2 regions of the Paraburkholderia sp. A1RI-2L genome follow, and region 1 is predicted to be linked to the other one. Evidence: riboswitches for the same ligand, from Rfam matches in the RefSeq annotation. Region 1 holds a riboswitch; the other holds the start of a gene.

Region 1 (4,209 bases):
GCAATTCGAGCCGTCCCGCGAGATGCGCACCGACCGCCCAGAAGAGCGCGCCGCCGAGAATCGCAAGGCTACCGCCCGCCGTGCTGCTCGCCCCGCCGTCGTGGCTGAGAATCGCGATGCCAACAAGACCCAGCGCCACTGCCGCCCATTCGCCCTTCACGACGCGCCGCCCGGCTGCCGCGGCAATGAGCGTGGCGAACAGCGGCACGGTCGCGACCATCACGGCCGCGGTGCCCGTGCCGACCGTGCGCATGCCATAGGCCAGCATGCCGCTCGACAGGCCCACCAGCATCGTGCCGACCACGCCTGCATTGCGCACCTGCGCAAGCGTCGGCATGGGAGGACGCCGGCGCACGGCGAACACAAAGAGCCCGATGCCCGCGAACAGATTGCGCAGGCCCGAAAGCAGCAGCGGCGGAAAAGAGCCGAGCGCCACGTGCACGCCGAGATAGGTCGAGCCCCAAACGAAGTAGACAACCGCGAGCGATAGGGCCACACGACCGCCGCGCGACTGCGGCAAGCGCACGCTGCGCGCGAGACGCCAGCATTGCGCTCCGGTCTGTATCAACGCCTGTAGCAACCCTTGGGTAAGTGAGCCGCCGCTCCAGCGAGAAGGCAAACGGGGAAGCATGGTCATTGCACCGCGGAGAGACTGGGGGCTGACCGCGGACACCCCGCCGGTCGTGGGACGGGACGAATGAAGCGCAACGGCATGATCGAAGCAGCGAAAAGAAAGTGCGAGATGTGCCTCGATGCGCCGCAATGGAGCCACTAAGGACACGAAGAGCCCGAATCGGGCGTCACGCATTATGCAACAAGGCACCTGGTTGCGGACGAAGCGAGCACGCCTTTATGCGCAAGGCGTACAACTTGCGCGCAAACCCGACTGAAACGCCGTGGTCGAACGCCCGCCGCGACGGCCATAGCGTCGCTCTGCGGCAAGACGTCGCCATCCCCTCGCCGACACCGCACGCTTCGCCCGGGACGCGTTGCCGACGCAGGTCGTCCATGAATAACAAGACCGTGTTAACATGCCCTCTGCTTTCAAAAAACTTTCAGTTAACTCTGTCGTCCCCTATGCCTCCGTCGTTCACGCATCTTGCCGTGCATCTCGCCGCACCGTTGCCGCCGCGCACCCAGCGCGGCGCGTCTGCGCGCGCGGGAACGCTTCTGGATGCGCGGTCCGCCGCCCGACGACACGTCCCCGGCTCCCAGGCCCCGCTCGCCGCCGCCCGGCGTCCATACTGAACCACCCTCCGCTTTCCGGAGCCGTTCGGTCGGGCTCCGGGCCGATCCCTCACTTTTTTCAATCCCGGATCGTAAGGAGAACCACCATGTCGAAGAAAATCCGCTATCTGACCGAGCTCGATCTCGCTCGCCTCGAAAAATGCGCCGCCGAGCCCGGTGCGGCCGCCGCACGCCAACCCATGCTCGACGACCTGCTCGAGCGCGCGGAGATCGTCGACTCGCGCAAGGTCGCCGCCAATGTCGTCACCATGAACTCGCAGGTCACGCTCGTGAACGAACGCACGGGCGAGGAAGTCACGTTTACCGTGGTCTACCCGGTGAGCGCCAACCTCGACGCCGGACGCCTGAACGTTTTTTCGCCCGCGGGCCTCGCGCTGCTGGGCGCGAAGCGCGGCGAGTCCGTGCGCTTCACGCCGCCGAGCGGTGCCGTCGAGACGTTCAAGATCGACCGCATCCTGTTTCAGCCCGAAGCCGCAGACGATTTCACGCTGTAAGCAACGCGCGCCCGCGCTTGGCCTGGCACATTTCACATGCCGAAGCACTTGCCAGATCGTCGCAGCACGGTGTATCGTTTGGCCTGCTTACGCGGGGGTCCTGCGTCATGCGCCGCTTCGAATCGTTCACACGAATGTTCAAGCCGCGTATTGCGTGGGTGAGAAATACCCTTTGAACCTGATCTGGATAATGCCAGCGCAGGGAAGCGTCCGGACTTCGCAACGCAAACGCCTCACCTCATCACAGCGAAGTCCGTCCACGTTCCGTCTCATCTCCTGCTAAGCCGCTGTTCCCACATAGCTTTGCATGGAGAGAGGCATGAACGCCAACCCGAAATTCGTTTCCGCTAACGCGCACGTCGACGAAGCTGCAATCGCGCCGCTGCCCAATTCCCGCAAGATTTACGTAACCGGCTCGCAGCCCGACATTCGCGTGCCGATGCGCGAAATCACGCAATCGGACACGCCCACGGGCTTTGGCGGCGAAAAGAATCCGCCGATCTACGTCTATGACACTTCGGGCCCGTACACCGACCCCGAAGCGAAGATCGACATCCGCGCGGGCCTGCCCGCACTGCGTCAAGGCTGGATCGAAAAGCGCGGAGACACCGAAGCGTTGCCCGGCCTCTCCTCCGAATACGGCCGCGAGCGCGCCGCCGATTCGGCCACGGCCGAACTGCGCTTCCCGGGCCTGCACCGCACGCCGCGCCGCGCGAAGGCCGGCAAGAACGTCACGCAGATGCACTATGCGCGCCAGGGCATCATCACACCCGAGATGGAATTCATCGCCATCCGCGAAAACCAGCGCCGCGCCGAGTATCTGGAAAGCCTCAAGACGAGCGGCCCGAACGGCGCGAAGCTGGCCGCGATGATGGGCCGCCAGCACCCGGGCCAGGCATTCGGCGCGGCAGCCTTCGGCGCCAACGCCCTGCAGGAAATCACGCCCGAATTCGTGCGCGAGGAAATCGCGCGCGGCCGCGCAATCATCCCTGCGAACATCAATCACCCGGAAAGCGAGCCGATGATCATCGGCCGTAACTTCCTCGTGAAGATCAACGCGAACATCGGCAATTCGGCGGTCACGTCGTCGATCGGCGAGGAAGTGGACAAGATGACGTGGGCGATCCGCTGGGGCGGCGACACGGTCATGGATCTCTCGACCGGCAAGCACATTCACGAAACACGCGAGTGGATCATCCGCAACTCGCCGGTGCCGATCGGCACCGTGCCGATCTATCAGGCGCTCGAGAAGGTCAACGGCAAGGCCGAGGACCTCACGTGGGAAATGTTCCGCGACACGCTGATCGAGCAGGCCGAACAGGGCGTCGACTACTTCACGATTCACGCGGGCGTGCGCCTGCAGTACGTGCCGCTCACCGCCAACCGCATGACGGGCATTGTTTCGCGCGGCGGTTCGATCATGGCCAAGTGGTGCCTCGCGCATCACAAGGAATCCTTCATTTATGAGCATTTCGAAGAGATCTGCGAAATCATGAAGGCCTATGACGTGAGCTTCTCGCTCGGCGATGGCCTGCGTCCCGGCTCGATCTACGACGCCAACGACGAAGCGCAGCTCGGCGAGCTCAAGACACTCGGCGAGCTCACGCAGATCGCGTGGAAGCACGACGTGCAGGTGATGATCGAAGGTCCCGGCCACGTGCCGATGCAGCTCATCAAGGAGAACATGGATCTGCAGCTCGACTGGTGCAAGGAAGCGCCGTTCTACACGCTCGGGCCGCTCACCACCGACATCGCGCCGGGCTACGACCACATCACCTCGGGCATTGGCGCCGCGATGATCGGCTGGTTCGGCACGGCGATGCTCTGCTACGTCACGCCGAAGGAACACCTCGGCTTGCCGAACAAGGACGACGTGAAGGAAGGCATCATCACGTACAAGCTTGCGGCGCACGCGGCCGATCTCGCGAAGGGTCATCCGGGTGCGCAAGTGCGCGACAACGCGCTGTCGAAGGCGCGTTTCGAGTTCCGCTGGGAAGACCAGTTCAACATCGGCCTCGATCCGGACAAGGCACGCGAGTTCCACGACGAAACGCTGCCGAAGGATTCCGCGAAGGTCGCGCACTTCTGCTCGATGTGCGGCCCGCACTTCTGCTCGATGAAGATCACCCAGGACGTGCGCGACTTCGCGGCAAAACAGGGCATGACCGACGACGAGGCCCTGAAAAAGGGCATGGAAGTGAAGGCCGTCGAGTTCATCAAGCAAGGCGCGGAGATTTATCAGCGCCAGTAAGGCACGCAAGACGGTGTGCTGCGCGCCGCGAAACAATTTCTAACGATTCCGACAACTCGTTGACAAGCGCATACACCCGGATACGGGAGGCGCTTCTACGATAAATGCATTGGAAGCGCATCAGGCACTAAACCGCCTGGTGCGCCTCGCCCGATACAACCGGAGTCGAAAAATGAAAACACTTGCACGCGCACGCACTCTCCTCACTGTGACAAC
Region 2 (4,209 bases), 1.5 Mb from region 1:
AGGGCGTTGTTGTCGACGTAATGCAGATTGATGCCGCCGTGCTCGGTGGCGGGTGAGACACTTTCCTTCAGGCGCGGCGAGTGCACCACGCGCACGAATTCGCGCAGACGGTTCACGGTGGCGCGCCATTCGACGAGGGTGGAGTAACTGTTGATGAACCACGAGAACGAGTCGCTCACGGTGCCGAATGCACTCGAAATCTGCATCAGCACGCCGAAGGTGAAGGCGCCCGCGAAGTAGCGCGGCGAGGCCACGACGATCGGAAAGATGATGGCGATCTGGCCATAAAAGCTCAGCACGAAGGTGAGGCGCTTCGTGTACTTCATCACGCGCCACCAGTTGTCGCGGATGTGGTGGAACAGGCCCTGCGCGTTGCTGCGCTCGGTGTCCATGCCGTCGTAGAGCGCGATCTGCTCGGCGTTTTCGCGCAGGCGAATCAGGCCGAAGCGGAAGTCCGCCTCCACTTTCTGCTGCTGGTAATTGATCGACACGAGCGGATGGCCGACCTTCTGGATCACGAGCGAACCGAACACTGCGTAGAGCGCGGCGGCCCACACCATATAACCCGGAATCGTAATGGGCGTGCCGCCCACCGCGAACGCGAGCGCGCCCGCGAGCGACCAAAGGATCATGATGAAGGAGACCAGCGTGACGACCGTGGAGAGCAGATCGAGCGTGAGCGAGAGCGTGGTGGTGGCGAACGACTGGAGGTCGTCGCTGATCCGCTGGTCGGGGTTGTCGGCGAGGCGGTCGCGCTCGATGCGGTAGAACGCGCCCTGGCCGAGCCATTCGTTCAGGAAGCGCGTGGTGAGCCACTGGCGCCAGCGAAACCCGAGCATCTGGCGCAGATACCGCCCGTACACCGCGAGGATGATGAACCCGAACGCCAGCGCGGTGAAGATCATCAGCAGATGCGGAAACTGTTTGGCATCCTTGTTTTGCAGCGCGTTGTAGAAGTCGCGGTTCCAGTCGTTGAGCTGCACGTTGATCCACACGACGGTGAGATTCATCGCGATGATCGCCACCAGCAGGCCCCAGGCGACCCAGCGTTCCTCGGACACCCAGTAGGGCTTGATCAGACTCCAGGCCGTGATCTTGTGGTGCTCGTTCTGATCCGGCGTGGCGCGGGGAGTGAGGTTGGTCATGTGCGTCCTGATGTTGTGCCGGCCCGCGGCCGGAATAGACGATACCCGCCGCACGCAGCGCCGGGGCGCAGCGATTGTGTCCCGAAGCGCTTAAGCAAGACTTAATCGCCTGCGCGCGGCGTCCGGGCGACTGGGGTGCGACATTGTCTCACCGCCCGTGCGAGCTGGGCGATTCACCGCGGTTTGGGCATTGTGCCAGAGCGGAAACGGCCGGCCGTCCCGTGGTGGTTTGCGGCGTGCGCGGCTTTTGTGGTCTAATGACCGCTGACGAAACAGGGGTGCTTCACTGGTATACCGCAGTGAGGCTGAGAGAGACCCTTCGCACCCGATCCGGGTAATACCGGCGCGGGAAGTTTCCGGAAAGTCTTGCTGGCGCCATGATTGATGAGTTCGACCGGTCGGTTCGATTCGGCCGGGTTCATTCAGGCGTCCAGATTCCCGCCGGGCAGCACGTGCCGCGCATGTCGGGTTTTGCGCTTCACGTCGTTTGCACGGCCGGCCTTGCCAGCCGGTTTCGTCCTTGGGTACGCATGCTTGTTTGCCGTACGGAAAGGATACGATGACCGCCTCTTCTACACCTTATTCTGATCATTCCCCGGTTTTTGCCGGTGCTTGCGCGTCTGCGTTCGCCATGCCCGATTTCGCCGTGCTCGGCGGCGGGCTATGCGGACGTCTCGTGGCATGGCGTCTTGCGGGCGCGGGGCATCGCGTGGCGCTCTATGAGCGCGGCGGGCCCGAGGGCGGCGAGTCGGCCGCCTGGATCGCGGCGGCGATGCTCGCGCCGCTGGCCGAGGCCGCCGTCGCCGAACTGTTGATCATCGAGTTGGGCGTGGCCTCGCTCGAGACCTGGCCGCGCATTCTCGCCGAGTTGCCCGAGCCGGTGTTTTTCCAGCGCAACGGCACGCTCGTGGTCTGGCACCACGCCGATCGCACCGAGGCGCCGCTGTTCGAGCGCCGCGTGCGCGCGAACGCGCCGCGTGCGCTGGCCGACGCCAATTTCACGACGCTGGCGGGCGCGCAGATCGACGCCGCGGAACCGGCGCTCGCCGGGCGCTTCGCGCGCGGCTGGCTGCTGGGCGGCGAAGGCCAGCTCGACAACCGCCAGGCGCTGGCGGCGCTGGCAGCGGGTCTCGCGCAGCGCGGCGTGCAAACGCACTGGCATACGAGCGTGGATGACGCGAACCTGCCGCGCGCGCGCGTGACGATCGATTGCCGGGGCCTCGGCGCCAAGCCCGCGCTGCCGGCGCTGCGCGGCATTCGCGGTGAAGTGGCGCGCGTGCATGCGCCGGGCATCGGCCTCCGGCGGCCCGTGCGGCTGCTGCATCCGCGCTATCCGCTCTATATCGCACCGAAGCAGGACGATGTCTATGTGATCGGCGCGACCGAGATCGAGGGCGAGGACCGCTCGCCCGTGAGCGTGCGCTCGGCGCTCGAATTGCTGAGCGCGGCGTTCGCCGTGCATCCGGCATTTGGCGAAGCGCGCATTCTCGAATTGAATTCGCAGTGCCGTCCGACGTTGCCCGATCATCGTCCTGCGCTCATCTGGGACGGTGGCCGGGGTGACGACCGAGGGGGCGGCAGCACGCTGCGCGTGAACGGTCTCTATCGCCACGGCTTCATGATCGCGCCCGCCGTGGCCGACGAAGCGGTGCGCGTGGCCGAGGCGCTGCTGGCGGGCCAGCTCGCCGATGCCGACGCCTTCGAGTCGCTGCGTCGCGAGTCGCGCTGGGCGTCGATGCTGCACGCGCCGCAGGGTGCCCACGAGCCCGCTTGAACCGTGGCGGCTCGAGCGCGCTCGGAAGCCGATCGCAAGCGAAAGCCGCGAGCGCGACACCACAAACAGGAGACGAGGCGCACGGTTCGCGCCTTGCCGGAAACAACGTAGTCAGACGAATTGCCATGGATATTCAGATCAACCAGAAGCCGCTCACGCTGCCCGAAGGCGCGACCGTCGCCGATGCGCTCGCCGCATTCGGCGCGCGTCCGCCGTTTGCCGTCGCCGTGAACGGCGATTTCGTCACGCGCACCCAGCACGGTGCGCGCACGCTTTCGGCGGGCGACCGCCTCGACGTCGTCAGCCCGGTGGCTGGCGGCTGATCGCACACGCGATCCCGCCGCTTTGCTCGCTTTGCGCGCGCCGCCCGTCCGCCGCTACCTGCCCAGGATTCAAGCCATGACCCATCATCAGACCGCCGATGCACTTACGCTGTACGGCGAAACCTTCGCGAGCCGCGTGCTGCTCGGCACCTCGCGCTATCCGTCGCTGCAAGCGCTCTCCGATTCGATGGAGGCCGCGCGCCCCGGCATGATCACCGTCGCGCTGCGGCGCCAGATGAATGACGGCACGGCGGAAGCCGGTTTCTTCGATCTGCTCAAGCGCCACGGCGTGCCGTTCCTGCCGAACACGGCGGGCTGCCTCACGGTCAACGAGGCGATCACTACTGCGCACATGGCGCGCGAAGTCTTCGAGACCGACTGGATCAAGCTCGAGCTGATCGGCGACGACTACACGCTCCAGCCGGACCCGGTGGGCCTGATCGAAGCCGCCGCGCGCCTCGTGAAGGACGGCTTCAAGGTGCTGCCGTACTGCACCGAAGACCTCGTGATCGGCAGGCGCCTCCTCGATGCGGGCTGCGAGGCGTTGATGCCGTGGGGTGCGCCCATCGGCACGGGCAAGGGCGTGATCAATCCGTACGGCCTGCGCGTGCTGCGCGAGCGGCTGCCCGACGTGCCGCTGATCGTCGATGCGGGTCTCGGCCTGCCGTCGCATGCGGCGCAAGTGATGGAGTGGGGCTTCGACGGCGTGCTGTTGAACACGGCCGTGGCGCAGGCCACGCACCCCGAGGCGATGGCGCGCGCATTCGCGCTGGGCGTCGAGGCGGGCCGCACCGCGTTCCTCGCCGGACCGATGGCCGAGCGCGAGGCGGCCGTGGCGAGCACGCCCGTGGTCGGCATGCCGTTCTGGCATCAGGATGGAGGCCAGCAATGACCCAAACGCTGCGAATCAAGGATCGCGAGCTGTTCTGGCCGCCCGCGGACGAACTCACCGAAACGGCGGAGCGCA

Evidence for each region. Region 1 has a riboswitch for thiamine pyrophosphate ahead of thiC (phosphomethylpyrimidine synthase ThiC). Riboswitches for the same ligand answer to the same signal wherever they lie in the genome.
Region 2: linked by a shared signal. The riboswitch ahead of PWP93_RS14400 (FAD-dependent oxidoreductase) and the one ahead of thiC (phosphomethylpyrimidine synthase ThiC) in region 1 are both predicted to bind thiamine pyrophosphate.

The regions. Positions count from the first base shown of each region.
Region 1 covers NZ_JARBTA010000001.1:1,591,224-1,595,432, forward strand. Annotated here, with positions in the region: gene PWP93_RS07400 (EamA family transporter) at 1-637, opposite strand, end outside; gene PWP93_RS07405 (GreA/GreB family elongation factor) at 1,335-1,742, shown strand; TPP riboswitch at 1,826-1,965, shown strand; gene thiC (phosphomethylpyrimidine synthase ThiC) at 2,062-3,993, shown strand; gene PWP93_RS07415 (glycine zipper 2TM domain-containing protein) at 4,166-4,209, shown strand, end outside.
Region 2 covers NZ_JARBTA010000001.1:3,139,310-3,143,518, forward strand. Annotated here, with positions in the region: gene PWP93_RS14395 (ABC transporter ATP-binding protein/permease) at 1-1,145, opposite strand, end outside; TPP riboswitch at 1,410-1,514, shown strand; gene PWP93_RS14400 (FAD-dependent oxidoreductase) at 1,777-2,919, shown strand; gene thiS (sulfur carrier protein ThiS) at 3,045-3,242, shown strand; gene PWP93_RS14410 (thiazole synthase) at 3,319-4,134, shown strand; gene thiE (thiamine phosphate synthase) at 4,131-4,209, shown strand, end outside.